Regions from separate parts of the Geobacillus sp. FSL W8-1251 genome, predicted to be linked through region 2. Evidence: riboswitches for the same ligand, from Rfam matches in the RefSeq annotation. Region 2 holds a riboswitch; each other region holds the start of a gene.
The links. Region 2 has a riboswitch for S-adenosylmethionine ahead of NSS88_RS04450 (methionine biosynthesis PLP-dependent protein). Riboswitches for the same ligand answer to the same signal wherever they lie in the genome.
Positions count from the first base shown of each region.

Region 1: another riboswitch for S-adenosylmethionine. It lies ahead of NSS88_RS10950 (methionine ABC transporter ATP-binding protein); the one in region 2 lies ahead of NSS88_RS04450 (methionine biosynthesis PLP-dependent protein).
Region 3: another riboswitch for S-adenosylmethionine. It lies ahead of NSS88_RS02085 (AraC family transcriptional regulator); the one in region 2 lies ahead of NSS88_RS04450 (methionine biosynthesis PLP-dependent protein).
Region 4: another riboswitch for S-adenosylmethionine. It lies ahead of metK (methionine adenosyltransferase); the one in region 2 lies ahead of NSS88_RS04450 (methionine biosynthesis PLP-dependent protein).

Region 1 is NZ_JBBOUF010000001.1:2,085,336-2,092,398, reverse strand. Features, by position in the region: gene sufC (Fe-S cluster assembly ATPase SufC) at 1-129, opposite strand, end outside; partial or broken gene NSS88_RS10970 (carboxymuconolactone decarboxylase family protein) at 361-757, opposite strand; gene NSS88_RS10965 (hypothetical protein) at 823-1,014, shown strand; gene NSS88_RS10960 (MetQ/NlpA family ABC transporter substrate-binding protein) at 1,120-1,971, opposite strand; gene NSS88_RS10955 (methionine ABC transporter permease) at 1,987-2,655, opposite strand; gene NSS88_RS10950 (methionine ABC transporter ATP-binding protein) at 2,645-3,673, opposite strand; SAM riboswitch class I at 3,762-3,871, opposite strand; gene NSS88_RS10945 (hypothetical protein) at 3,945-4,289, opposite strand; gene NSS88_RS10940 (thioredoxin family protein) at 4,443-4,757, opposite strand; gene NSS88_RS10935 (toprim domain-containing protein) at 4,754-5,113, opposite strand; gene NSS88_RS10930 (DUF2553 family protein) at 5,285-5,425, opposite strand; gene gcvH (glycine cleavage system protein GcvH) at 5,499-5,882, opposite strand; gene NSS88_RS10920 (arsenate reductase family protein) at 5,976-6,353, opposite strand; partial or broken gene NSS88_RS10915 (hypothetical protein) at 6,433-6,603, opposite strand; partial or broken gene NSS88_RS10910 (3-hydroxyacyl-CoA dehydrogenase family protein) at 6,597-7,063, opposite strand, start outside.
Region 2 is NZ_JBBOUF010000001.1:871,989-879,051, reverse strand. Features, by position in the region: gene NSS88_RS04495 (DUF421 domain-containing protein) at 1-698, shown strand, start outside; gene NSS88_RS04490 (hypothetical protein) at 719-889, shown strand; gene NSS88_RS04485 (thioredoxin family protein) at 1,029-1,349, opposite strand; gene NSS88_RS04480 (hypothetical protein) at 1,478-1,714, shown strand; gene NSS88_RS04475 (YjcZ family sporulation protein) at 1,791-1,943, shown strand; gene NSS88_RS04470 (stage VI sporulation protein F) at 2,070-2,327, shown strand; gene NSS88_RS04465 (GNAT family N-acetyltransferase) at 2,445-2,879, opposite strand; gene NSS88_RS04460 (YjcG family protein) at 2,876-3,400, opposite strand; gene NSS88_RS04455 (alpha/beta hydrolase) at 3,439-4,167, opposite strand; SAM riboswitch class I at 4,361-4,471, shown strand; gene NSS88_RS04450 (methionine biosynthesis PLP-dependent protein) at 4,671-5,774, shown strand; gene metC (cystathionine beta-lyase) at 5,778-6,956, shown strand.
Region 3 is NZ_JBBOUF010000001.1:403,117-410,179, reverse strand. Features, by position in the region: gene opp4A (oligopeptide ABC transporter substrate-binding protein) at 1-1,370, shown strand, start outside; SAM riboswitch class I at 1,421-1,525, shown strand; partial or broken gene NSS88_RS02085 (AraC family transcriptional regulator) at 1,706-1,882, shown strand; partial or broken gene NSS88_RS02075 (YjiH family protein) at 2,408-2,581, shown strand; gene mscL (large conductance mechanosensitive channel protein MscL) at 2,664-3,059, opposite strand; partial or broken gene NSS88_RS02065 (YeeE/YedE family protein) at 3,209-4,431, shown strand; gene NSS88_RS02060 (carbohydrate kinase family protein) at 4,599-5,540, shown strand; gene NSS88_RS02055 (pseudouridine-5'-phosphate glycosidase) at 5,542-6,447, shown strand; gene NSS88_RS02050 (DODA-type extradiol aromatic ring-opening family dioxygenase) at 6,622-7,063, opposite strand, start outside.
Region 4 is NZ_JBBOUF010000001.1:2,260,392-2,267,454, reverse strand. Features, by position in the region: gene NSS88_RS11970 (tetraprenyl-beta-curcumene synthase family protein) at 35-1,144, opposite strand; gene NSS88_RS11965 (gamma carbonic anhydrase) at 1,483-2,031, shown strand; gene metK (methionine adenosyltransferase) at 2,054-3,265, opposite strand; SAM riboswitch class I at 3,395-3,509, opposite strand; gene pckA (phosphoenolpyruvate carboxykinase (ATP)) at 3,729-5,315, shown strand; gene NSS88_RS11950 (Rpn family recombination-promoting nuclease/putative transposase) at 5,440-6,342, opposite strand; gene NSS88_RS11945 (DUF2584 domain-containing protein) at 6,623-6,865, opposite strand; gene NSS88_RS11940 (alpha/beta hydrolase family protein) at 6,958-7,063, opposite strand, start outside.

The DNA.
Region 1 (7,063 bases), 1.2 Mb from region 2:
CGACTTCCCCGTTCCGTTCGGACCCATGATGGCGTGGATTTCCCCGCCTTTGACTTCCAAGTCCACTCCTTTTAAAATTTCTTTTCCCTCCACGGCGACGTGGAGATTGCGAATCGTCAATACCGCCATGCAGCATACCTCCAATTCTCAATTGAAAGTCAATTCACTCGCTTGTCTTCTAGCGATCGTTCATTCTCATTTTATTCTCATTATCATTTTATAACAAATGAAAACTACGTGCAACTTTCCCGCTCTGTTTTCACTGTGACCGTGTGAAAAAACAGCGCCTTTTACTATTTTACACGAAAACCGCAAGCTTGTACGAGTTTTTGCAAAAAAAGACCCCGTTTTTTCCGGAGTCTAGTGAGCCGCCCGCAGCTCGCGGAGGCATTCTTGCACAAGCGTCACCGCTTGGCTCATCGCCGCCCCGCCGCCAAACGCGGCCGCCACCGCGTATACTTCCAAAATTTCCTGTTCCGACGCTCCTTCATCAAGGCAGCCTTTCGCATGGTAAATCGTGCAATACTCATCTTGCGTCGCCAGGCTGATGCCAAGGGCGATCAATTGTTTTTCTTTTTTCGACAGCGCTCCCTCGGCAAAGCACGCTTCCGTAAACGCGTTAAACCGCTCGGCTACGTTCGAAAGTTTTTTGGGTGAACGCCTCTATCCCTTCTTTGTAGCGGTGAAGGGAGGATTCGACCGATGCATAAACGAATGGTATTGAAAGGGTGTGGAAACACCACCGTTTCGCCAACATCGACGGAATGTCATGATGAAAACGAATGGTTCTGTTCCACTCCCATCATCATAGGAAAGGGGGCAATGCCATTGATTCGTTGGGTTGTCTTTGCCTTAACCGCCGCTTTCGCTTCGTTTTTGGCATGGATCATCATCGGCAGCATTCTCGGTGAACACGGGGACGTCATCTTCAGTTTAACGACAGTGGTCGCCCTGCAAAACTGCGTCATCATCGTCATGCTCGCCGCCGTACTGGCGCGTTTGAACAACCGATGAAGCGCGGGAAAACAGACCGGCCGCGGCGTCTCTCCATCCAAAACGGTTTTGAACTTTCGGGCGGCTCTTTTTTGTGCAAAAAATAACGGAAGCGATTCGCTTCCGTTATTGATTGTTTGTCGCCGCTGGAATGACGGCGCCGTGGTATTTTTCTTTGATGAAATCTTGGATTTCTTTCGATTGCAGCACTTCGACAAGCGTTTTGATTTCTTTCCGGTTTTCATCGCCTTTGCGCACCGCCACAATGTTCACATACGGATTGTTTTTCGGCGACTCCACGGCGATCGGGTCTTTCGCCGGGTCCAAACCGGCGTCAAGCGCATAGTTGGCGTTGATCAAAACCGCATCGCCTTCGCCGTTTTTGTAAATTTGCGGCAGAAGTCCAGCATCGACGTCCGCTTTAAATTTCAAATGTTTCGGGTTTTCGACGATGTCGTTGACCGTCGCTTTCGTTTTATCGATGCCCGGTTTCAGCTTAATGAGCCCCTTTTCTTGCAGCATCGACAAAATGCGGCCATGGTCGGCGACCGAGTTGCTCATGATGATCGTCGCGCCGTCCGGCAGTTCTTCAATGCTTTTGTATTTTTTCGAGTATAAGCCGATCGGCTCGATATGAATGCTGCCGGCGTTGACGAAATCATAGCCGTACTCTTTCTTTTGCGATTCCAAATACGGAATGTGTTGGAAATAGTTGGCGTCGATTTGCTTCTCAGCCAGCGCTTTGTTCGGCAAGATGTAATCTTGGAACGTAATGATCTCCAAGTCGATGCCTTTTTCTTTCAAAATCGGTTTCGCTTTTTCCAAAATTTCCGCATGCGGCACGTTCGACGCACCGACTTTCAACTTCACCAATTTGCCGTCTTTGCCGCCTTCCGCGCTGTCGTTATTGTTGCCGCCGCATGCCGCCAAAGCGAGCACGAGAATGGCGGCGAGCAACACACCCAACCATTTCTTCATCAGTTGTTTCCCCCTTTATCGTTTATCGATTTTCGAAGTGACAAAGTCACCGATCAGCTGAATGATAAATACAATGACCAACACCAATACGGTTGCGACAAATGTCACATCGTTATGGTTGCGCTGGAACCCTTCCAAATACGCCAAGTTCCCAAGCCCGCCGGCGCCGATGGCTCCAGCCATCGCTGTATAGCTGACGAGCGACACCGCCGTCACCGTAATGCCGGAGACAAGCGCCGGCAATGACTCCGGCAGCAGCACTTTCCAAATGATCGTCCACGTTGAGGCGCCCATCGCTTGGGCTGCTTCGATGACGCCTTTATCAATTTCGCGAAGGGCAATCTCCACCATGCGGGCGTAAAACGGCGCGGCCCCAATGACCAAAGCCGGCAGCGCCGCATTGGCGCCAAGCATCGTCCCAACAAGCCAGGTGGTAAACGGAATGAGCAAAATGATCAAAATAATAAACGGAATGGAGCGGAAAATGTTCACAAACGCCGCAATCACGGTATTGACAAACCGGTTTTCCCATAGGTTGCCCTTCGCTGTCAAAAATAGAAGCAAGCCAAGAACGATTCCGAGAACGAAAGTGGCCGCCACCGCCACTCCCGTCATATACAGCGTCTCGACCGTCGCCGCCCACATCGTCTCCCATTGGACGTTCGGCAGGAGGTTAGCGAGCATCGTGAATCACCTCCACCGCCACCTGCTGGCTTTGAATGTAGCCAAGCGCCCGGTCAATTTCATCCGCCGCCCCATTGATGTGCACAAACAGCACCCCATAAGCGCCTTGATGGGTTTGCGAAATTTTCCCTTGCAAAATATTCATATCGACGGCAAATTGCCGCACGACCTGGCTGATGAGCGGCTGGCCGGCCGCCGCGCCGACAAACGTCAGCTGCGCGATCAGCCCGCTCGGGTATTGGCCAAACAAATGGGAAATCGCCTCTTCCGTCTCTTCCGGCTCGACGAGCTGCTTGACGAACCGCTTCGTGATCGGCTGCTGCGGGTTGCGGAACACGTGCAACACGTCGCCTTGCTCAACGATTTTGCCGTTTTCCATCACGGCGACGCGGTCGCAAATTTTGCGGATGACGTGCATTTCATGGGTGATCAGCACGATCGTCAGCCCGAGCCGCTTGTTGATGTCAACGAGCAAGTCCAAAATCGCATCGGTCGTCTGCGGGTCCAACGCCGATGTCGCCTCGTCGCAAAGCAGCACTTTCGGGTTGTTGGCGAGCGCCCGGGCAATGCCGACACGCTGCTTTTGCCCGCCGCTCAACTGCGACGGATACGCCTCTTCCCGCCCCGTGAGCCCGACGAGCTCGATCAATTCATCGACCCGTTTTTGCCGCTCCGCTTTCGGAACACCCGCAATCTCGAGCGGAAACGCAATGTTTTCCCGCACTGTGCGCGACCAAAGCAAGTTGAAATGTTGGAAAATCATCCCGATCTCTTGACGCGCCTTGCGCAGCTCCCGCCCTTTGATGCGCCCCATGTCGCGGCCGGCGACGACCACCCGGCCGCCCGTCGGCTTCTCGAGCCCATTGAGCAAGCGGATGAGCGTACTTTTCCCCGCGCCGCTGTAGCCGATAATGCCGAAAATTTCCCCTTCGCGAATCTCAAGCGACACATTGTCGACGGCCGTGACCGAGCCGTTAGCCGCTTGATAGATCTTTGTCACATGTTCGAGTGTAATCATCGTTTCACCTTCCTCCCCAAGGCGGCGGAGCGCAAAAAGAAAACCTTTCTGCCCGCAGAGAACAGAAAGGTATTGTGCACCATTCCGTCTCTTATCTCTCAAAGCAGGCCGCTTTGTGTGAATTGGCACCTTTTCAGCGCACGCGCTGACGGTTGCCGGGCTTCATTGGGCACATCCCTCCACCTCTCTTGATAAGAGCGCAACAATCGCCTATTCGATTGACTACAACTGTGATTGTATCACCTTGTGTCGAACATTGTCAATAAAAATTTCACCCAACATGCCGATATGGCTTAGCCAAATGGAGGAGCGACTCAAGCAGCAACAGATGACGAAAGCTTCCCGATACATGCACTTCGCGCAGCCGGACGAGCTGCTGCAGCTTCAGCTCGCCGTCTAAAAGCGAGCAAAGTGCTTTTTTGGAGCCGTGCACCGTCAAGACGTTCCGTTCATCAGGTTCCCTTCCGGCAGTAAGCTCCTTGCCGAGCGCCACCATGGCGGTCTCTTCCTCGCTTTCAAAGCGAACATACAGCTGCTCATCCGGCAAAATCGGCAACAAATGGCGCAACGTTTGCATCCGTTCCATAAACTGTCCTACCAACTCGCACATTTCCATTGAGCATCCTCCCCCCATCTCCTTTGTCCTTTTATTTCCATGCCGAAGGGGGAGAATCCTTTACAAAAATCTCGACAGCCGCCGTGGCGAACCAACGCCGTTTTTGTCATTTCCCATGAAATGTGTCAAACGGCGTCAAAAAATGGCGGATCGTCAACGCGGCAAACGGGCGCGGATTGCTTCGTACAAATAAGGGACCGAATGGAACGCATACCATTTGCCGATGATCTCTCCGCCGGCGAAAAGAAGCAAGCACGGAACGCTTTCAATTTTCCACGCCGCCGCCTGCTCGGGGATGTAGTTGATGTCCGTTTCGCAAAACGGTATGTCCGGAAACAATTGTTCTAGGACAACAAGCATGCGCCTCGCCAACTGGCACGTGCCGCACAGTGGGGTATACAACGAAAGAGCGAGAAGCGGCTCCCCTTCCACCATTCGCTTAATATCGTTTCGACCGATTGTGTTCACTCGCCTCTTCCTCTCATGAACGATTCGATACGGACGTCAAAATGGGCGCGCAGCAGCACATGCGCCAAATGCCAGATCGGGGCGGCGGCCACTTCGCGATACGCCCGGTCAATGTAAATATGCCCTGCTTCCGGAAACACCCGGCGGAACTGCCGGCGCAATTTTTCCCCCGCCTCGTCGGCATCGGCGAGCACGTACACATCCCGCCCTTCGAGTTCATCGGCCAGCTCCTCAAGGCGCGCATCGCTGATCGTGCCGTTCGTGCAAATGATGACAACCGGCTCGTTCAGCACGGCCGCCACTTTTTCCTTATCTGACCGCCCTTCCACAATAATCACTTTTTCCACCTGTCGCATGTCCGACCCACCTAACGTGAATGAGGATACAATATTGTATGGCAACAGAAAAGCAACGGCCATCCGCCGTTGCCTCCTAACACCAGCCCGCCTCCCCGTCGCAGTCGACATATTTTTGATCCGGTTCAACGGTAGCGGTGACCCATTTTCAAATTTTCCCATTTGTTCGCTTTATCCGTTTTTCCACGCTACAGCCGCAGGAAGCGGAAGGCGGCCGATGAGCTCGCCTCCCTCGTACAGTTCGATCGTGCGGCCGTTCCATTTGCCGGTGACCCGGTCCGTGACATCCAGTTGCTTCGTTTGCAACACCATCACGAGCACCCCTTTTTCATCACATTCCGGTATGTATAGGGGGCCCGGTTCGAAGCGAACTTTGCAGGAACGTTTATCCTTCGTTGATCATCGCTTCGTATTGTTCGGCCGTCAACAAGTTGTCCACTTCACTTAAGTCTTTCGGCTCAATAACGATCATCCATGCTTTTTCATACGGTGATTCGTTCACATATTCCGGATTGTCGTTCAACGCTTCGTTCACTTCGACGACCGTGCCGCTGATCGGCGCATACAATTCCGAGACGGTTTTCACCGACTCAACGCTGCCGAACGGCTCGTTCGCTGTCAGTTCCGCGCCGACTTCCGGCAGCTCGACAAACACGATGTCGCCCAGCTCCGATTGGGCGAAATCGGTGATGCCGATGCGCACTTTATCCCCTTCGACGCGCACCCACTCATGCTCTTTCGAATAACGGAGTTCTTTCGGCGTGTTCATTAAATCCCTCCAGTGCGGCAAGTTGTGTTCTTTTTCATCATAACCGATTTTTCGCCAAAACTCACTGAATTCATTTCATTTCGGCCAAATTTTTTATGTTTCCGTCGAAACGCGCCCGGCAAAACACGATTCGTAGTCTTGTTCGCGGAATCCGACCACGACCCGCTCGCCGTCCGTTAAAATCGGCCGCTTGACGAGCATGCCGTCCGAGGCGAGCCACGTGAGCATCTCGTCTTCCGAGGCGCCATCGAGCTTGTCTTTCAATCCGAGTTCGCGGTATTTCATGCCGCTTGTATTGAAAAATTTTTTGAGCGGCAGCCCGCTTTTTCGATGCAAGTCGGCGAGCTGTTCTTTCGTCAGCGGCTCGTCGACCAAATGCACCGTTTGCACCTCAATGCCGTGTTCATCGAGCCAACGCTTCGCCTTCCGGCACGTTCCGCATTTTGGATACCAGTAGAGCGTCAGCGCCATCCGCATTCCTCCCTTTCATTCGACGGCTTGGAATTCATGGAAAAAGAAGCACCAGGCAAACGCCTGGCACTTCCCATTATCACACAATATACCGTTCCGCTTCAATGAGGGCGGCAGCCGCCTCGCGTTTTTTCGCGATCACATTGATCGGCGTATGGCGCGTCAACCGGCGGAGAGCGGCGAGCATCATCCGCAGCGTGTCACCTTGTTCGACGGCGACAAGCGTTTCTTTCGCATGCGCCTCAATTTCATATAGGCGACCACATCCGGATCGGTATGCTCCGTCGGGATGATTTCAAGCAGCTTCAAATAGCGCGGCGGATTGAAGAAATGCGTGCCTAAAAAGTGTTTTTTGAAATCATCCGAACGCCCCTCCGCCATCGCGGCGATCGAGATGCCGGATGTGTTCGAGCTGACGATCGTCCCCGGCGTCCGCACCTCGTCAACGCGGGCGAAAACGCTTCGTTTGACATCCAAGTTTTCGACGACGACTTCAATGATCCAATCAATATCCGCCAGCCGATGGAAATCGTCTTCAAAGTTGCCGGTTTCAATGAGCGCCAGATTGTCTTGAGCCATCAGCGGCGCCGGCTTTTGCTTTTTCATCCGCTCCAGCGCCTGATTGGCGAGGCGGTTGCGCACTTGTTTATGCTCGAGCGTCCAACCTTTTGCTTCTTCCTCTTTCGTCAATTCCCGCGGCATGATATCCA
Region 2 (7,063 bases):
TAGGAATTTCGTTGCAAGAAGGCATCACCAGCATTTTGATTTGGTCGCTGTTTCCAGTGGCTGTCGCTCGTCTCTCGCTGCGCAACAAGAAATTTCGCGATTTTGTCGAGGGCAATTCCACGGTTTTTATTAAAAACGGCAAAATTTTAGAGGAAAACTTGAAACGGGAGAAATATACGGTTGACGAGCTGCTCGAACAGCTGCGCAAAAAAGATGTGTTCCGCGTCGCCGACGTCGAGTTTGCGGTGCTTGAGCCAAACGGCGACTTGAACGTGTTGCTGAAGCGGGAAAAGCAGCCCCTCACCGTCGGAGATGTGTTCCCAAACCCACCGCGGGAAAAAGAGCCGCAAACGGTCATTATGGACGGCATGATTTTGGATGAGCCACTCGCTACGATGGGGCTTAGCCGCGGCTGGCTGAAGGAACAGCTTGACAAACAAGGAGTGGCGATTGAAAATGTGTTTCACGCCCAAGTCGATTCATACGGACAGCTGACGATCGATTTGTACGATGATAAGATCCAAATTGCCGAGCCGCAGGAGAAAAAGCTGCTCTTGGCCGCGATGAAAAAAATGCAGGCTGATCTGGAGCTGTATGCGTTGCAGACGAATTCCGAAGAGGCGAAGGCGCTGTATGAACGAAACGCCGCAAAAATGGCAGAGCTTGTGCAAAAAGTCGAACCGCTCTTGCGAAACTGATGACACAGGAGTAAAAGACGATGGAAGACAAACGGATAAAAACGACGGATGAGGAAATTCAAGTCCAATTGAAACCAAACGACCGCTCCGAGCGGACGCGGACGACCGATGAGGAAATTTCGATTGAATTCATGTTTGACAGCCCGCAGCTGATGCGCCAGCCGAAAGACTACGACGAAACTGAATATTGACGGTTTCCGTTTCCACAATCAGCGATCCATAAGGAGCTGTCTGTTCATTCGCATGGCTGTCCGAGAAGGAAAGCTTCCTTCTCGGACAGCCTCTTTTTGTTGCCCTTCTTCTCTGGCGAGGCAAGGATGCCGCCCCGTCTTACTCCGGCAGGGACTGCAAAAAGGCGCGCACTTCTTCCGGCGTTTTCGCATCAGCGCTATGCAGATGGGCGATTTTTTCCCCGTTTCGGAACACAAGAAGACTTGGAATGCCAAGCACTTGGTACTTATCACTAATATCTGGAAACTGATCTCGGTCGATTTCGAACCAGTCGTACTGCCCGTAATCGCGGATGATGTCATCGATGAACATGTTCAGGCGCACGCAGTCTGGACACCAAGTTGTGTAAAACTTCATAATCGCTGGCTTATCGCCGGAAATGGCCGCCTCGAATTGCTCAACTGTTTCAATTTGTCTCACATTCGTTCCCTCCCTTTCATGTTGCCGTTCATCTTTACTTTACCATATGGCAAGGCAAAAAAAGAACGGGGACGCCTTCACCTCGGGCAGTCGTTTTTGCATACAACAGTAAGAAAGGAGGGGAAAGTGTGAGCAAAGAGTTGGAAAAAGCGCTCGAAAATTGGGTTGCGTCGCGCAAAGAAGGGCATGAAACGTTCATCCGTCTGTTTGAACAATGGGGAAAGGACTTTAACAAACAGCTGCAAGAAATCGAAAAATTGAACAATGGATTTTTAAAAAGTGTACAAGGCAACTTGGACTACATCGAGCAATGGTTTGCGAAGAAGGAGCGGGAATTTGCCGAGCTGTTCCGCCGATTTGGATGACAAAATGGCCTTTGCGCCCATACGCTCCGCTAAGCCGGTGAATACGATACAGTAAACGGAGAAGGAGGTGAACATTATGATGGGCTTCTGCGGTTATGGTTATCCTTACGGCTACGGCTATGGCGGTGGCTATGGCGGTGGCTATGGCGGTGGCTATGGCGGTGGCTTTGTGCTGATTGTCGTGTTGTTCATTTTGTTGATTATTGTCGGCGCGGCATTTGTCGCCTAACGGAAAAAGCGAATGGGATACGGGCCGTTTCGGCGCCACGGAGCGGCTCGTATTTTTCTTTCCCTAATTTGATGCACGCCGAGGCGGGAGCATCATACGATATAGCAGGGAGAAGGAGGCAGAACGATGGATCAGCAATTTTTTAAAAACATCGAACAGAAAACAGGTGTCAATATGAAAGACGTTTTTGAGCTCGCCAACTCGCTGCAAAACGCCAATTTCAGCGATGAAAAAACGGTGCGCCAAGTGGTGAAGCGGGTGGCGCAAATTGCCAACCGGAAAGTGCCAAAAGAACTTGAGGACCAAATCGTCAAGGCGATCGTCCATAACGGCAAACAAATTGATTTGAACACGATCGCCAATATGTTGAACAACAAAAAGTAAGCAAAAGGGAGCTTGCGTGCGCACAGCTCCCTTTTGCTCTGCTTGGCTCAGGAGAGCGAAACGATGTTCGATGATCCCAAGCCTTGGATCAGTGTAGACGAGGCTGTTCTATGGCCATCATTCGAGCGATTTCACCATCGTGACATGTGGGATGCCGGCGTCCATAAAGACGCCGGAGACGGTCGTATAGCCGAGCTTTTGGTAAAACGGTTCTGCGTGCGTCTGGGCGTTCAGTTTCGCCGTTTTCGCCCCTTTTGTTTTCGCAAGCTGCTCCAACGCCTCCATCACCATCCGGCCGACGCCGCGGCCGCGGTAAGCCGGCAAAACGCAGATGCGCTCCGCTTTGCCAACCCCTTCATCGACCAGGCGAAACCGGCCGGCTGCGACTGCTTGTTCGCCATCGTATAGGACGAGATGGAACGATTCATGTTCAAATGCATCGATTTCTTCTTCTTCCGGCACGTTTTGCTCTTCGATGAATACAATCCGACGGACGCGCAACGCGTCTTCATACAACGCGCGGTCTTCCGTTGTTCCAATGGCGACGTTCATTCTCCCGTTTCCTTTCCTCCAACGATAAAGGTTTCATAGACAGTCCATGATCCGTTCTCGAGCTGGTAAAGAAGGTGGAACCGGTCGACCGTCTCTTCAAAATGGACGTTTTGCAGCCGCAGTTGGCTGTAGACGTCAGCGTATTCCGCATTCGGCAAATCGCGGCCAATTGTAATGTGCGGCACGAACACGAATTCCGGCTCCCCGGCAAACAAGCCGCTGTGCAGCTGCTCGTGCAACCGTTCCAGCACTTCGTTTGGCTCGACTTTCAAATAAATGATGTGGCTTGTCGGGTAAAACGAGCTGAATTTCGTCACTTTGATCGGAATTGGCTCCGTTTCCGCTGCGATGCGGCGCAGCTCTTTCGTCATTTCTTTGATTTGCTCCTCATCCGCCTCAAACGGGTATTTTAATGTAATGTGCGGCGGGATGAGGGCGTAATGGCTGTCGTACCGCTTCCGGTACGAGTTGGCGAAGTCTTGAATCCGCTTTGGCGGAAAAATGACAATGACGTACTTCATTCCGCTTTCCCTCCTTCAGATGGTTCGTTTGCCGTTATTTACAGCGACAAAATGGCCGATACCGCCCGGGGCACATCCGGCTGCCAATACGTCCATGCATGCCCGCCGGCAAATTCATGGTACGTGTAGGAAAACCGCTTTTCGATCAATAAGTCCCGTGCGGCCCGGTTCGGGGTGATAAAATCGCGTACATGGCCGTCCGTCGTTTTGACCGCCGTTTCTTCTGCGCCGATGGAATGGTAAAGGGAAAGAAGCGACGGGGCGCGGAACGCGCGGATGCGTTCGAGCACCGAGTCGTCAATGTAAGGAGACTGCATGGCGATTTTTCCAAATGTATGCGGATACAACAGACCGGCTAGAAGCGACACGGTTCCTCCCAGCGAATCGCCAATCAGCGCTCGTCCTTTGCCCATTTGATACGTCGGCAGCTCGCGATCCAAAAACGGCGCGAGCTCATGGGCCAAAAAGCGGATATAGGCTTCGTTTTTTCGACCGGCTGGGTGGTATTTCTCGTAGCGGTCGCTGACGTTCCGGTACGGGATGCCGACAACGATCGTTCGGTCGATCGTTCCTTCGTCCATGAGCGTCTCGATCACGCTTTTGATTTTTCCGTACATAAAATAATCCTTGCCGTCTTGCGCGATTAATAAAGAATATTTATGCAACGGAGAAAAATCGCTTGGCAAGTAGACAAGCAACCCGATTTCTTCTTGCAGCTCCCTGCTGTAAAGCGTATAATCGCGCATCGTTCCTGATGCTGTCGCCATGATCATCCTCCATGAAAGCGCAAGTTCACTTGTTATTGTAACATATTTAGGCAAAAAGATGTTAACGAAGGGCTCGAATTTTTCGTGAACTTGCCGAACATTGGTGCCGGCAAAAAAAATGACTTGCAAAAATGACCGGAATGCGTTACATTTTTTAATAAATTAACAATTAACAAAATTAAATACGCAGCGGTTCTTATCAAGAGAAGCGGAGGGAACTGGCCCAATGAAGCTTCAGCAACCAGCCGCCCGACGGCCAGGTGCTAAATCCAGCGAATTGAGCATTCAATTCGGCAGATAAGAAGAAGCATGACCATGTTCGTATGGAAAAGTCTTCTTCTTAGAAGACTTTTTTTATTTACTCAAGCGGCCGCTCCCTCAACCGAGAGGCGTCGAGGATCAAGGCCCTCGGCTGCTGCTTGACCAACAGCGGCGCTTCGTTGGGCGTTAAGTGGTTGGCCGTTGATCCATGATGGAATTTTCAACAGAAGGAGAGAGATGAGGTGGATAAACTAGAAACGTTGTTAGCGCAAATTGGCAACCGGAGCGAAACGGTGACGGGGACGGTCAACCCGCCAGTTTATTTTTCCACCGCCTACCGTCATGCCGGCATCGGGGAGTCGACCGGGTTTGACTATATCCGCACCGGCAACCCGACGCGCAAAATCGTCGAAGAAGCGATCGCGAGACTGGAAGGCGGCGACCAAGGCTATGCGTTCAGCTCCGGCATGGCCGCCATTCAGACAGTGCTCGCCTTGTTTGAGAGCGGAGACGAGTTTCTCGTATCGGCCGACCTTTACGGCGGGACGTACCGCCTGTTTGAGCGCGGCTGGCGCAAGTACGGTCTCGGCTTTCATTACGTCGATTTTGCTGATCTCGCTGCGGTGGAAGCGTGTATCACCGAAAAAACGAAAGCGATTTTCCTGGAAACACCGACGAACCCGCTTATGCATGAGACCGATATCCGCGCCGTCTCCGAATTCGCCAAACGGCATGGGCTGCTGCTGATCGTCGATAACACGTTTTACACGCCGGTGCTCCAACGCCCAATCGAACAAGGCGCCGATATTGTCATCCACAGCGCCACGAAATATTTAGGCGGCCATAACGACGTGTTGGCTGGCCTTGTCGTCGCCAAGGGCGAGGAGCTCTGTCAACGCCTGACCGAGTATCAGAACGCCATCGGCGCGGTGTTGTCGCCGTTTGATTCGTGGCTGTTGATTCGCGGGATGAAAACGCTGGCGCTAAGGATGCGCCAGCATGAAGAAAACGCCAAGCGCATCAGCGCCTTTTTGCGCGAACATGAAGATGTCACTGATGTGCTGTATCCGGGGAGAGGCGGGATGCTGTCGTTCCGGATTGCCGATGAAAAGTGGGTGAACGGGTTTTTAAAAAGCTTGCGCCTCATTACATTCGCGGAAAGCCTGGGCGGAGTCGAAAGCTTTATTACGTACCCAGCGACGCAGACGCATGCGGACATTCCTGAGGAAATCCGCATCCAAAACGGTATTTGCAACCGGCTGCTCCGCTTCTCGGTCGGCATCGAACATGCGGATGATTTAATCGCCGACTTGGCGCAAGCGTTCAAACACATGAAAGAGGTGTAAGCGATGGAACGGGAATGGTCGTTTTCAACGAAACTGCTCCATAATGAATGGAAAGTCGATCGCCACACGGGAGCGATGAGCGTGCCGATCCAGCACGCCTCCACGTTCCATCAGTTCGATTTCGCCACGTTCGGCAAATACGACTACAGCCGCTCCGGCAACCCGACGCGCGAGGCGCTTGAGGAAACGATCGCGGCGTTAGAAGGCGGAACGCGCGGATTCGCCTTCGCTTCTGGCATGGCGGCCATTTCGACGGCGTTTTTGCTCTTGTCCCGAGGCGACCACGTCCTCGTGACCGAAGACGTCTACGGCGGCACGTACCGGATGATCACGGAAGTGTTGACCCGCTTTGGCATCGAGCATACGTTTGTCGATATGACAGATTTAAACACAGTAGCGGAAAACATTCGTCCGAACACGAAAGTCATTTATATGGAAACGCCGTCCAATCCGCTGTTAAAAGTGACCGATATTCAAGGCGTCGTCAAGTTGGCGAAGGCGCATGGCTGTTTGACATTCTTGGATAATACGTTCATGACGCCGGCGTTGCAGCGGCCGCTTGACCTTGGCGTCGATATTGTCCTTCACAGCGCCACGAAATTTTTAGCCGGCCATAGCGACGTCGTCGCCGGATTGGCCGTGGTGAAAGATGAAGAGTTGGGAAAAGAGCTGTACAAACTGCAAAACGCGTTTGGTGCCGTTCTTGGCGTCCAAGATGCGTGGCTTGTGCTGCGGGGATTAAAAACGCTCCACGTTCGGCTGAAGCAGTCGTCCGAATCCGCCCTGGCCATCGCTGAGTATTTGGCGCGCCATCCGAAAGTGGAAGATGTGTATTATCCAGGGCTTTCGCACCACCCAGGCCATGACATCCAGCGCCATCAGGCGGCCGGGTTTGGCGCTGTGCTGTCGTTCCGTTTAGCCGATGAAGAAGCGGCTCGGACGTTCGTCCGAAACGTCCGCTTGCCGGTGTTTGCTGTCAGCCTTGGGGCGGTCGAGTCAATTTTATCGCACCCAGCGAAAATGTCGCATGCGGCGATGCCAAAAGAAGAGAGGCTCCGGCGCGGCATTACCGACGGCTTGTTGCGGCTGAGCGTCGGGCTTGAGGATGTCAACGATTTGATCGCCGATTTTGAGCAGGCGTTGTCGTTTGTTCAGGAGCGGCCGTCAGTTTCAACGCCATAGCCATCAGCCCGCCAAGCCTTCACAGCTCGGCGGGCGGGTCAAGATGCCGCTGAGGTTGACAACAGCCGCTCCTCTTTTAACTTCCCTCCGAAAGAAGTCTCCTACTT
Region 3 (7,063 bases), 470 kb from region 2:
TGACCGCTGAAGACTTGGAGTATGCGTATTTGGTCATCGGCCATAAAGATTACACCGGCGTCCGCTATGGCGATGCGCTCATCCAAGGGATCGTCGGGATGGAAGAATATCACAGCGGCAAAGCGGATAAAATTTCCGGCATTAAAGTCATCGACAAAAAGACGTTGACGATCACATGGAAACAGGCCAATCCGTCGGTGTTGACTGGCATTTGGGCGTATCCGCTGCCGAAGCATTACTTGAAAGACATTCCGATCAAAGACTTGGCGAAATCGGATAAAATCCGGAAAAAACCGATCGGGTTCGGTCCGTTTAAAGTGAAGAAAATCGTTCCGGGCGAGTCGGTAGAGTTTGTTCGCAATGATGACTACTGGGCTGGCAAACCGAACTTGGAAGGCGTCATTTTGAAAGTCGTCAGCCCGCAAGTCGTCCTGCAAGCGCTGAAAAAAGGCGAAATTGACGTCGCTGGGTTCCCGACTGACCAATATTTGAACGCGAAAGGGACGAAAAACATTCAGTTTATCGGTAGAGTGGGTTTGTCGTACAGCTATATCGGCTTTAAACTCGGCCATTGGGATGCGAAAAAGCAGGAAAACGTAATGGACAATCCGAAATTCCAAAACAAAAAACTGCGCCAAGCCATGGCGTACGCCATCAACAACCAAGAGGTGGCCGACCGCCTGTATCATGGTTTGCGCTTCCCGGCGAACACGCTCATTCCGCCGTCGTTCCCGGGCTATCATGACAGTTCCATCAAAGGGTATACGTACAATCCGGAAAAAGCGAAACAATTGCTGGATGAAGCGGGATATAAAGATGTGGATGGCGATGGCCTCCGCGAAGATCCAAACGGCAAAAAATTCAAGATCAACTTCTTGGCGATGAGCGGTGGGGACATCGCTGAACCGCTGGCCAAATTTTATATGCAATGCTGGAAAGATGTGGGTCTCGATGTTCAGCTTGTAGACGGACGCTTGGCGGAGTTCAACTCCTTCTACGATATGGTCGAAAAAGACGATCCGAAAGTGGATGTCTACGCCGCCGCTTGGTCAACTGGAACGGACGTCGACCCGTACGGATTGTACGGCCGCAACGCCATGTTCAACTACTCGCGTTGGGTGAACGAGAAAAATGATGAGCTGCTGGAAAAAGGCCATTCCGAGCAGGCGTTTGACAAGGAGTATCGCCGGAAAATTTACAGTGAATGGCAACAGCTGATGAACGAAGAAGTTCCGGTCATCCCGACGTTGTATGGTTTGTCCATTTATGCCGTCAACAACCGCGTCGCCAACTTTACGGTTGACCCGAGCTCGAAACTGACGTGGAAAGATGTCGGCGTCACGTCCGAGCAACCGGAAGTCGAACAATGACGATTGTTGCCTTTGATGATGTACGATAAGATAGAAGATAAATTGCATACGTCTTATCAAGAGTGGGCGAGAGAACGGGCTTGATGACCCCACAGCAACCTGCCGCAGGCAAGGTGCTAACACCCGCAAAGCGGTTTCGCTTTGGATGATAAGAACGGCTCATGACCCCTTTCGCCTCATTCCGAGGCGAAGGGGGTTTTTGTCGATGGGAGGTGAAGGAGAAACAGTGGAGGAGGCGGTTTCGCTCCGTGCTTGCATGGCCGCTCATCTCCCTGCCGCAGCGTTCTCCGTTTGTGTCATGCGCTGTGTGCAGGCGGAGCTCATCCGGTTTGACTCTAAGGCGGCGGCTGACAAGCATCTTGGCACAAATCCGCCGGTTTATGAAAACATACGGCCTTGACCGCGGCGGAACCGAGCGGGAGTATATGCGCATTTTTCAAGACATTTTGTACAATCCCGTCTTGTATCGCATCGTTCAAGAATTGATTTTATTTTTATATCGGTTGTTCCACTTGCCAGGCACCGCCTTTTTCTTAATGACAAAAGCCGTCGATGCCCGCCGTTTGATCGACGCCGTCGCTTCCTTTGTCGGCAGCTACTCCATTGGGTTATTGATCACTAATAAAGTGTTCAAAGAAGGCAAATATACCGTGAAAGAAGCGGCGATCATCGCTACCGGCTTTTCCACTGTATCCGTGACATGTGAAGAAGTTGGGATTAAGTTAATAGTAACTGAAGAGTCTTATACAAGCGGAACATCATTTTTAGACGGAGAAGCTCCAACCAAAGAAAATTATAATAAAAACAGAAGAATTAAAAGAGGTTTATTTAAATCCAATAAAGGGATTTTAATAAATGCAGACGTGAATGGAGCTTATCAAATAATTAAAAAAGTATCTCCAAATGCTTTTAACAAAAGCTATGGAGTAGAGGCTGTGGTGTTACAGCCATCTAAGATATCCGTATCTTAGTAAAGAGTAATGTTTTTTATTATATTTCTTTAATATTTTTTACCATTTTTAACATTACTCATAACATGGGAGAACTTGCGCGATGGCTTCATCATGATGATGGGCATTTTGCCGTCCATTATGTCAGTCGGACTGATCGGGCTGTTGCTCGCTGAATATACGCCGGTGTTTGACTGGTTGGGTTACCTGTTCTACCCATTCACCCTTCTGTTGCAAATCCCTGAACCGCTGTTGGCTGCGATTTTCGGGTTCGCCGCCATTCCATCAACCCGATTGAGAAGTTTCAGCGCCATGAAAGCCTGTCCATCTTCCAGACAGGCTTTCACGTCGTTTCCCGCTGCTGCTTTAACAAATCGCGAATTTCTGTCAATAGCTCCTCCTCTTTCGTCAGCGTCGGTGCGGTTTCCTTCACCTCTTCCTGCTTTTTCACCCGTTCATACAGCGTGTTGATCAATTTCACAAACAGGAAAATCGAAAACGCGATGATCAAAAAATCGACGACTGTTTGGATAAACGCCCCATATTTCACTTCCGCTTTGCCGACTTTCCAAGACAAATCGCTGAAATTGATGCCGCCTAGAATCAGCCCGACAAGCGGCATGATGATGTCATTGACGAGCGAGGAAACGATTTTGCCAAACGCCCCGCCGATGATCACCCCAACGGCTAAATCGATGACATTGCCGCGGACGGCGAATTTTTTAAACTCGTTCCACATGGTCATCTCCTTCCGAAGAAAATGTTCGTCTGCTATTATACCCGACCGGCCGCAACATTGAAACTTTTTAGCTTAAATCGTAGCAAATCAATTGGTTTTTATATATTATAGAATACGTTCATCAACCAAAACAAAAGGGGGAACGCATCGTGGAAGTGACCGCACAACAACGAGACGTTCGCGCGAAACAAGCAGCGAACGCCCCGAAACATCCGACTGCGTGGATTATTGCGGTCTCCATCCTCATATTGATCGGTGGCACGTTGTTCTTATATAGCCGTGTTTCCTGGCAACAGGCGCTTTTGTATGTGCTGGGAGCGTTTGGTGGATTTGTATTGTACCAGGCGCATTTTGGCTTTACATCCGCCTGGCGAAAGTTTATTCTATACCGCCAAGGGAAGGCATTCGGGCACAGATGATCATGATGGCGGCAGCCAGCGCGTTGTTTTTGCCGCTGCTCGTGAAAGGCTCAGTGCTCGGGCACCCGGTGTCAGGGTATGTATTTGGCGTGGGAGTATCGGTCATCGTCGGCGCTTTTCTGTTTGGCATCGGCATGCAGCTTGGCGACGGCTGCGCGTCGGGGACGTTGTACCATATCGGCGGGGGCGATGCGAACGGCATCGTGACGCTCATCGGGTTCATCGCTGGCTCCGTCATTGCGACGACCCACTTTGACGTGTGGGCGAAGATGCCGCAATGGAAGCCGTTCTCGTTCATTGGCGAGTTCGGCCCCTTGGGAGGGTTTTTGCTTCAGTTGGTTTTGCTTGCGGTCGTCTACTATGCGGTGACGGTGATGGAAAAACGACGCCACGGCCAACGCGTTGCTGCATCGCTTGAGAACCATCATGGCTGGAAAGCGATTTACAAAGGGCCGTGGCCGCTTCTGGTCGGGGCGTTGCTCTTGGCTGTAACGAACGCGCTTGTGCTGATGATTAGCGGCAAGCCTTGGGGCATTACGTCCGCCTTCGCCCTTTGGGGAGCGAAGTTCGTGCAGCTGTTTGGCGTCGATCCGACTGCTTGGGCGTACTGGCAAGATGAAGCGAAACGGCAGGCGCTCGCGAATCCACTCTACTACGATACAACGACCGTGATGGACATCAGCTTGATGGTCGGCGCCTTATTGGCCGCAGCGCTCGCTGGCCGCTATACGAAGCCTGTGCAATGGAAGCGTCCGACGCGCATGACGATCGGTGCGCTGATCGGTGGGCTGATGATGGGATACGGAGCCCGGTTGGCGTTCGGCTGCAATATCGGCGCGTATTTCGGCGGCATTGCTTCATTCAGCGCCCACGGCTGGGCGTGGTTTGTCTTTGCTTTCCTCGGCAGCCTGATCGGCGTCAAACTGCGTCCGTATTGCGCGTACAAAAACTAAACGTTCCGTCGTTTTGGCGGGGTGCTTTCTTTATGCAGGACGGCATATGGTACAATGGGCAGTGAGGCTTCGACAAGAGCAGCTGCCTGCTTGTTTGAAATCGTTTTCCTTGTTTTGGGAGAGCGGAAGGAGGACAGCGGTGTTCATTGGGAGAGGAGGGAAAAGGCATGCGGCAAGCGGCCTCGATCGTCTGCATTGGCGGGGCGAACGTCGACCGAAAGGCGCGGTTGCTCACTCCGTTTCGGCTCGGCACGTCCCATCCCGTCACCACGACGCAAACCGCGGGTGGGGTGGCGAGAAACATCGCCGAAAACTTAGGACGGCTTGCTCAACCTGTTTTGCTCGTCAGCACCGTTGGCGATGATCGCGATGGACAGTGGCTCGTTGACGTGACGAGCCGATATGTCAATACGAGCTTCATCGTGCGAACGCCAAAAGCGAACACCGGGACGTATACAGCGGTGCTCGATGAACGCGGCGAGATGGTTCTCGCCTTGGCGGATATGGCCATTTATGATACAGTGGGGGGAGAATGGCGAAAGCAACAATGGACTCGGCTCGGTCCGATTTCTGCGGTCGTGCTTGACACGAATTTCCCGAAGGCTGTCATTCGTTCGGTGATTGCACAATGTCGCCAAGAGGACATCCCGCTTTGTGTTGTGACGGTGTCGGTTCCAAAAGTGAAGCGATTGCCCAGCGATTTGTCTGGTGTGACGTGGTTTGTCACGAATGAAGCGGAGGCTAAGGAATTTGTGGGACGCGACGGACATACGGACGACATCATGAAAGCGATCCTTCAAGCCGGCGCCCAGAATGTTGTCGTCACGCGCGGCGCAAACGGCGTCGCGTACGCCACCAAGCAAGGGGAAACAGAAGCGATTGCGGCGCCGAAGGTTGAGGTCACCGACGCCACCGGAGCGGGCGACGCCTTTGCGGCTGGATTTTTGTACGGCGTCTTAGGCGGACATACGGTGGAAGACGCCTGCCGCTTTGGGATGAGCAGCGCGGCGCTTACGCTGCAAACGGCCGAAACGGTGCATCCCGCTTTGAATGAACACCTGTTGCAAGCCGCCTATGCGCGGTATTTTCGCGAAGGGGGAACGAAGTGATATGAATGATTTTCTCGTCTTTTCCGAAGAAGTCGCTCAAGCGAAGGCCGAAAAAAAGCCGATTGTCGCCTTAGAATCAACGATCATCTCGCATGGCATGCCGTATCCGGAAAACGTGCAAACGGCGAAAGCGGTTGAACAGATCATCCGCGACCGCGGCGCCGTGCCGGCGACGATCGCCATTTTAAACGGAAACATCAAAATCGGGTTGACCGAAGACGAACTTGAACAGCTCGGGACAAGCCGCGATGTAGAAAAAGTGAGCCGCCGCGACTTGCCGTATGTCGTCGCCATGAAGAAGCACGGGGCGACGACCGTGGCGGGGACGATGATTTGCGCCCAGATGGCGGGCATCCGCGTATTTGCGACCGGCGGCATCGGCGGCGTGCACCGCGGCGCCGAACAGACGATGGACATCTCGGCTGACTTGCAGGAACTCTCGCGCACAAACGTCGCGGTCGTCTGCGCCGGGGCAAAATCAATTTTGGATTTAGGGTTGACGCTTGAATACCTCGAGACGCACGGCGTTCCGGTCATCGGCTATCAGACGGACGTCCTGCCGGCGTTCTATTCGCGGACGAGCCCGTTTCGCGTCGACTATCGCCTCGACAGCGTGGAAGAAATCGCTCAGTTCATCGAAACGAAATGGAAGCTTGGGTTAAACGGCGGTGTTGTGATCGCCAATCCCGTCCCAAAAGAAGAGGAGCTCGAGGAGTCGTATATCACCGCCATCATCGAACAAGCGCTCAAGGAAGCAGAAAAGCAGCACATCACCGGCAAAGCGGTCACCCCGTTTTTGCTTGACCGTGTGAAAACGTTAACCGAAGGGAAAAGCTTAAAAGCAAACATCGCCTTAGTGAAAAACAACGCCGCCTTGGCGGCCGACCTTGCCCGAGAGCTTTCTTGATGCGAACGCCCCCGCCTTGATGGAAAGGCGGGGGCATGATGGAGTTCACGGGAAAGGAAAACGGTTTTCAAATCGGGCGCGATTTCGTCTAAAGTGTTGTGGAAATTAAGCTCCCGTACTTTGACCTAAAAAACAACCCGCCCCATGCGTTGAAGCAGGGAGCGGGCTTTCCGCTTAAAACGCCACCGCCATCAAGCTTAAGCTCCCATACTGGTACTCACGGAACAACACGCGCGGCGCCCCGCCGCGATCGCCGGCCCCGTAGGCGATCCAGTACGGCGCGAGATGCTCGGGCGTCGGCACGGCCTGCTTGGCGTACGGCGCCTTGTTCTCATACTCGAACACCTCTTCACTATGGGCGGCGGATCGGCTGAGAAGCCAATCATCAAATGCGACGGCCCATTCGTCCGCCTCCGCATGCCCTTCCCAACGGAGCGCCATCAAATTGTGCACCGTCCCGCCGCTGCCGATGATCATCACGCCCTCATCCCGCAGCGGGCGCAGCGCTTCCCCGAGCTGCAACAATTGCTTCGGCGTCCACCACGGCACGACCGACGCTTGCACAACCGGAATATCCGCTTTCGGAAATAAGCGGTAGAGCAGCACCCACGAACCG
Region 4 (7,063 bases), 1.4 Mb from region 2:
CACTGCTCTCGCCAGTACAAGCAAACGGCTGCCCTTACGAAAAGGACAGCCGTTTTTGTCGCTCCTGCCAAAAGCGGTACGCTTTTCCGTTCCAATAAAAAAACATCGACGCCGCCCCGCCGGCGCGGACGAGCCGGCGCGCCAGCCGGTGCAGACCGCGTTGCTTTTTCACCTTGGCATCCGACAAATACAACCCAAGAAGCCCTCGGTGAATAAGGCGGTGAAACTGGCCGTGCGGAAGGGCGCCGACATGGCGGTCGGCCTCTTCGATGAAATGGCAAAGCCGCTCAAGCATCACCGTTTCATTCGGATAGTAAAAGCAAAAATTCAAATCGCCGCCGGCTCGATCTTCCTCTTGATCGATCAAATAGTCGAGCAAAATGTGCAGCCCTTGAATGTATGGAAAATAACCGTCGCGCACTTGTCTCGCCATCTCCGGCGGCAGCGATTCGCCAAACGCATAGGCGACGAGACAGAAAATACCGAGCGTCGAACCGGAGCAGGCGGAAAACTCATACCACTCCATCGGCGGCAAGGCGTCTTTGTATTGCGCGAACCATTTCTCCAGCCGCGGCACCCGCTCGCTCGCTTCGACATGTTTATGCACTTGCAAGTCGCAATAATATCCGGCCAATTCATGCAAAAATGGGGCGATCGTCTCATAATGGCGCACCGTCTTGAGCACCTCTTGGCACGTGCGGACAAGCGCCGGCAAATAGCCGCCGTCTTCCTGTTCGCGGCGATGGCGGTAATAGTTCGACGGCTCGGCGCCGATTGTCAACGCGTCCGGCATCGAATCGTGCAAGGCGCGAAAGTCGAGCGGATCGAGCGAGGTGCTGCGGTCGCACAAATTATCCAAATAATCGCTAATCGTCTGGTAAGCCACGATAAAGCGGATGCAATCCTCCATGTTTTCTCCGGCCAAAAGCGCCAAAATGGAGCCGCCTTCGCAATGGAACGTTTTCGACGCGATGCTCGCCAAGGCCTGGCTCCGAAGCTCCGGGTCGGGAATGCGCTCGGCCTGGCGCCGCCAATAGGCAAGCTCGCGGTGGACAAGCGGAAGCACGTCACGATACACCATTTTCATCAAGGCGATGGGGTTTTTCGGAATGTTCAATCGGTTCACCTCAGGTGCAAACACCATGGTCTCGTCTCCTAGCATTTCCATCTTATCGGCAACCAAAATTGTTTCGCGTCTGAACAGCTTGCGATCTCGTCTTCCAGTATTGCCATCAATGCGGCCGGGGCAAATCATAAAAGGGTTGGCGACGGAATGAAAAAGCCGCTCAACAACGGTTCTTCTCACGTTGAGAAGCTTTTTGAAATCGGATCTTCTTCCCCGATCCCAACCACTCATCGGGCGAAACGAAACATTTTTCACCAATCCCGATTAGGCGCGCTCGCTTTCGTTGGCGATTTGGACGCAGCGTTGTACAATACATGGTGAACGATCGATTTTGCAACAGAAAGGAACGAACGCCCATGATTTACCCATACAAAGGCAAAACGCCGCAAATTGCCGCCTCCGCCTTTATCGCCGACTATGTGACGATCACCGGCGATGTCGTGATCGGCGAAGAGACAAGCATTTGGTTCAATACCGTCATTCGCGGCGATGTGGCACCAACGGTGATTGGCAACCGGGTCAATATTCAAGATAACTCAATTTTGCATCAAAGTCCAAACAATCCGCTTATCATTGAGGACGGGGTGACGGTCGGCCATCAAGTCATTTTGCACAGCGCCATCGTTCGCAAAAACGCGCTCATCGGCATGGGCTCAATCATTTTGGACCGCGCGGAAATCGGGGAAGGCGCGTTTATCGGCGCCGGCAGTTTAGTGCCGCCGGGCAAAAAAATTCCACCCAACACGCTCGCCCTCGGCCGGCCGGCGAAAGTCGTCCGCGAACTGACGGAAGACGATATCCGCGAAATGGAGCGCATCCGCCGCGAATATGTCGAGAAAGGGCAGTATTACAAAGCGCTGCAGCAACAGCGGACATCGTGCGCCGACAAAAAAGAGCTACCGTGATCAGGCAGCTCTTTTTCTTTCATCACTTGTCCGCCAGCGCCAGCGCTTGTTCTCTCAGCGTCGTCGCTTTATCAGTGCGCTCCCACGGCAAGTCGATGTCCGTACGCCCAAAATGGCCGTAAGCAGCCGTCTGTTTGTAAATCGGGCGGCGCAGGTCAAGCATTTTGATGATGCCCGCCGGGCGGAGATCGAAGTTGCTGCGCACGACCTCAATCAAAATATCTTCCGACACTTTGCCGGTGCCGAATGTATCAATGGAAATCGATACCGGACGGGCGACGCCGATCGCGTAGGCGAGCTGCACTTCGCATTTGTCGGCCAGTCCTGCCGCGACGATGTTTTTCGCGACATAGCGGGCCGCATACGCTGCCGAGCGGTCGACTTTCGTCGGATCTTTGCCCGAGAACGCGCCACCGCCGTGGCGGGCGTAGCCGCCGTACGTATCGACGATGATTTTGCGCCCCGTCAACCCAGCATCCCCTTGCGGACCGCCGATGACAAACCGTCCTGTCGGGTTGATGAAATAGTTCGTGTTCTCATCAAGCAGCTCCGCGGGCACGACCGGCTTGATGACCTGCTCTTTAATGTCGCGCTCGATTTGCTCTTGCGTAATTTCCGGATGGTGCTGCGCGGAAACGACGATCGTATCGACGCGCACCGGTTTGCCGTTTTCATCGTATTCGATCGTCACTTGCGTTTTCCCGTCCGGCCGCAAGTACGGCAAGACGTCCGTTTTGCGCACTTCCGCCAATCGGCGCGCCAAGCGGTGCGCAAGCGAAATCGGCAGTGGCATCAATTCTTCCGTCTCATTGCAGGCGAACCCAAACATCAATCCTTGGTCGCCGGCGCCGATCGCTTCAATTTCCTCATCAGTCATCTGACCTTCGCGCGCCTCGAGCGCCCGGTCCACCCCCATCGCAATGTCCGGCGATTGTTCGTCAATCGACGTCAGCACCGCGCACGTATCAGCGTCAAATCCGTATTTGGCGCGCGTGTAGCCGATCTCCCGGATCGTATCGCGGACGATGCGCGGAATGTCCACGTATGTTGATGTCGTGATTTCCCCGCTCACGAGCACCAGCCCGGTCGTGACGCTCGTTTCGCAGGCGACGCGGGCGGTCGGATCTTTTTCCAAAATGGCATCCAAAATGGCGTCAGAAATTTGGTCGCAAATTTTATCCGGATGTCCTTCCGTCACAGACTCTGAAGTAAACAAGCGGCGTTTGGCTGACATTCGGTTTGTTTCCTCCTCTTGGCATAATGTGGCGACACGGAACTCATTTCCCTTTTTCCCTTCGCAATATAAAAAACCTTTCCTGTAACGGCTGAGGAAAGGTCATGGCAATCGTATTGCTTCCTTTCACTCTTATCGTTCAAGGACTGCGCCTTGCCACAGGTTAGCACCATTTCACACATGTCCAGTTGTGACGGTTGCTGGGCTTCATCGGGCCTGTCCCTCCACCGGCTCGGGATAAGAGTATCCGTTCAATGACTTATCTTATCGCAACGGAATCGGCAAAGTCAACTATCAAAATTCATTTTTTATCATTTCCAGCCGAGAAAATTATTTCCTCAAGGAAATCGACACATTGGGCAAAAATAAAGTTTGAAAAACCCACGCAATTAGTATGGGCTATTAATAAAAATGTGTTATACTATTTTCAAGAGTGATTACAAAAAGAAGGCAGGTTTTGAACATGGGGATCACAAACATGACGAATAAGCTTGATTTATTGCTACAAAAACCGTACGTACATCACCAATTGTCCGTCGCCGAGCTCGTCGAGAAAGTCCTGCAACGGAACGAAGGACGGCTGACCCACACCGGAGCCGTCGCGGTGACAACCGGCAAGTACACGGGGCGGTCGCCGAAAGACAAATACATCGTCGAAGAACCGTCCACGAAGCAAACGATCGACTGGGGAACGGTCAACCAGCCGATGTCTCCGGAAACGTTTGAGAAACTGTACGACAAAGTGCTCGATTATTTAATGAAACAAGATGAACTGTTCGTCTTTAAAGGCTTTGCCGGCGCCGATCCGAAATACCGGCTGCCGATTCAAGTCGTCAACGAATTCGCCTGGCACAACTTGTTCGTCCATCAGCTGTTCATCCGCCCGAGCGCCGAGGAGCTCGCCGCGCACGAGCCGCAATTCACCGTCATTTGCGCGCCGAACTTTAAAGCCGACCCGAAGGTGGACGGGACGCGCTCGGAAGCGTTCATCATCATCTCGTTTGAACGGCGCACCGTGTTGATCGGCGGCACCGAGTATGCCGGCGAAATGAAAAAATCGATTTTCTCGGTCATGAACTATGTGCTGCCGGAACAAGGCATCCTGCCGATGCACTGCTCGGCCAACGTCGGGCAGGAAGGCGACGTCGCCCTCTTTTTCGGCTTGTCGGGAACGGGAAAAACGACGCTCTCGACCGACCCGAACCGCCGCTTGATCGGCGATGACGAACACGGTTGGTCAAGCCGCGGCATTTTCAACATCGAAGGCGGCTGCTATGCGAAATGCATCAAGCTATCGCGCGAGAAAGAGCCGCAAATTTTTGACGCCATCGGCTTCGGCGCGGTGCTCGAAAACGTCGTTCTCGATGACGCGACGCGGGTGCCGAATTACGACGACGGCACGCTGACGGAAAACACACGCGCCGCCTACCCGCTTCAGGCGATCCAAAACATCATCGACCCGAGCGTCGCCGGCCATCCGTCCACGATCGTGTTTTTGACAGCCGATGCGTTCGGCGTCCTGCCGCCGATCAGCAAGCTGACGCGCGAACAGGCGATGTACCATTTCTTAAGCGGCTACACAAGCAAGCTCGCCGGCACCGAACGCGGCGTCACCGAACCGGAAGCAACGTTCTCAACGTGCTTCGGCGCACCGTTTTTGCCGCGCCCGGCCGTTGAGTACGCGGAAATGCTCGGGCAAAAAATCGCCGAACACAACGTCCGCGTCTTTTTGGTCAACACCGGCTGGACAGGGGGGCCGTACGGCGTCGGAAGCCGCATGAAGCTCGCCTACACCCGGGCGATGGTGCAAGCCGCCGTCAAAGGGGAGCTCGACAACGTCGAAACGGTCAAAGATCCGATTTTCGGCCTCGCCATCCCGACCCGCGTCCCGGGCGTGCCGGATGACGTCCTGCAGCCGCAAAACACATGGGCCGACAAACAAGCATACGAACAAAAAGCAAAAGAGCTAGCGCAAAAATTCCGCGCCAACTTCCAAAAATTCGCCCACATCGATCCGTCCATCGAAAAACTCGGCGGACCGCTCGTGTAACAAGAACCCAGCCGGACAGGGAGCCGTTCCCTGTCCGGCTGTTTTTTCGAACGCATAAAATGATTGTCGTCGATCCCCCGGGATTTTTGTACGATTGGAGGTCGACGACAATGCGAAGGCGGGTTTACTTCTTCAGCTGTTCAATCTTTTCCGCCGGCAGCCCGGTCAGCTCGTGGATCGTGTCGACATCGTACCCTTTCGCCAACATTTTCTTCGCGATGTCGATTTTCCCTTCCTCAATCCCTTTTTGGCGCCCTTGCTTCATCCCTTGTTTGACTCCTTGTTGAATTCCCTTTTCCATTCCCCGCTGTTCGTACGAGACGATGAGCTCCATCACTTGCTTCGCTTCCTTCGTTTCCATTTGGCTCACCTCGTTTCGCAGTTTGGCTTCCTCCTCTTCGGACAACCGCAAATACGTTTCAAAAAAACCGAACAACAGCCGCTGTTTCGCCTCATCGAGCTCAAGGCGGACGAGCATGCGCAAAAATTCTTTTTTCACTTCGACCTTTTCTTCTTCATTATACCCCATTTTGCTTAACAAGGCAGCGGCGACGGGATTGTCATGGCGGATGTACGCGCGCCACGGCAGTTTGCGCAGCTCCACCGTCAGAAAGCGGAAGTCGAGAACGGTCAAAAACGGAAACTGGACGACCAATGAGGAAGGTTCATCGTGGTGTTCATCATAGCTGAAGATGGCGATCGGAAGAATGCGGCGGCGGTATTTTTGAAACAAGCGGCTGAAGTAGAGGAACATTCGCTCGGGGAAGGTCCGCTGTGCGTAGCTTTGGTGTTCGACATGGACGATGATGAGCCCTTCCTCCCCCTTCATCTTCGTTTCGACCAACAAGTCGACGCGATGCTTCTCTCCGGCCGTCACGTCGGTAAACAGTTCTTCTGTGAGGAAAGAAAGGTGGCGAACGTCGATGTGCTCGTACACGTTGGGAAAGAAAAGAAGCAAAAACTCTTCGAAAAACGTCGACAGCAGCTCTTTGAACAACCGGTCGTGATCGATTCGCGGTTTGGCCACGTTTCCCCTCCTTGCGGCATCGAATTCATCGTATGATATTCGCTCTCCGCGGCCAAACTCCTTCTCCTCCCCCCTACTTTTTTTATGGTATGATCAAACGTCGCACAGGAAATCCTCAAGCAAAGGCTATTTTTATGCTTGTCTGAACCGGCCTGACGCCACAAGTTAACTATAGACGGAAAAAACTTGAGCCAAGAGCGCAAACCGTTCTTCCGTTTGCGCTCCTGTCCGATGAACCCGTTCAGCTCTCATTCAGCCGCTTCATGGTGTGCAGCCTCGTTCAATTCGTCGAATACAGGCTGACGAGCTCATACGTCACCGTCGTCCGACTGTCTTCCCATTCGAGCTTTCTCACGACCGCGACGCCGCTCGCTTCGCTTTGCACCGTCCGGCGCACTTCAAGCGGCACGTCAAGCGGATACAAGCGGTAGCCTTCTTTTTTCAACACAAACACATTTCCTTGAACGCGCTGTTCCTTTCCTTTTGTCACAATGACCGTCTGCAGCTCCATCGGCATGCCCATATGATTCCAACCTCCTTGGCACCCCATCGATTCGTTGGCGGCCGCGCCGCCACCCGAGCGGCGCACGCAGCCGCCCCTCTAGTTGTATCGTATCACATCGTCGGCTGTTGTTTCATCCATTCCGTGAGCCTTTGCACCGTCTCGCGATTGGCTTGCGGCGGAAAATAGTGGGTGAACTCAGGGAAGTACCAAGCCGTG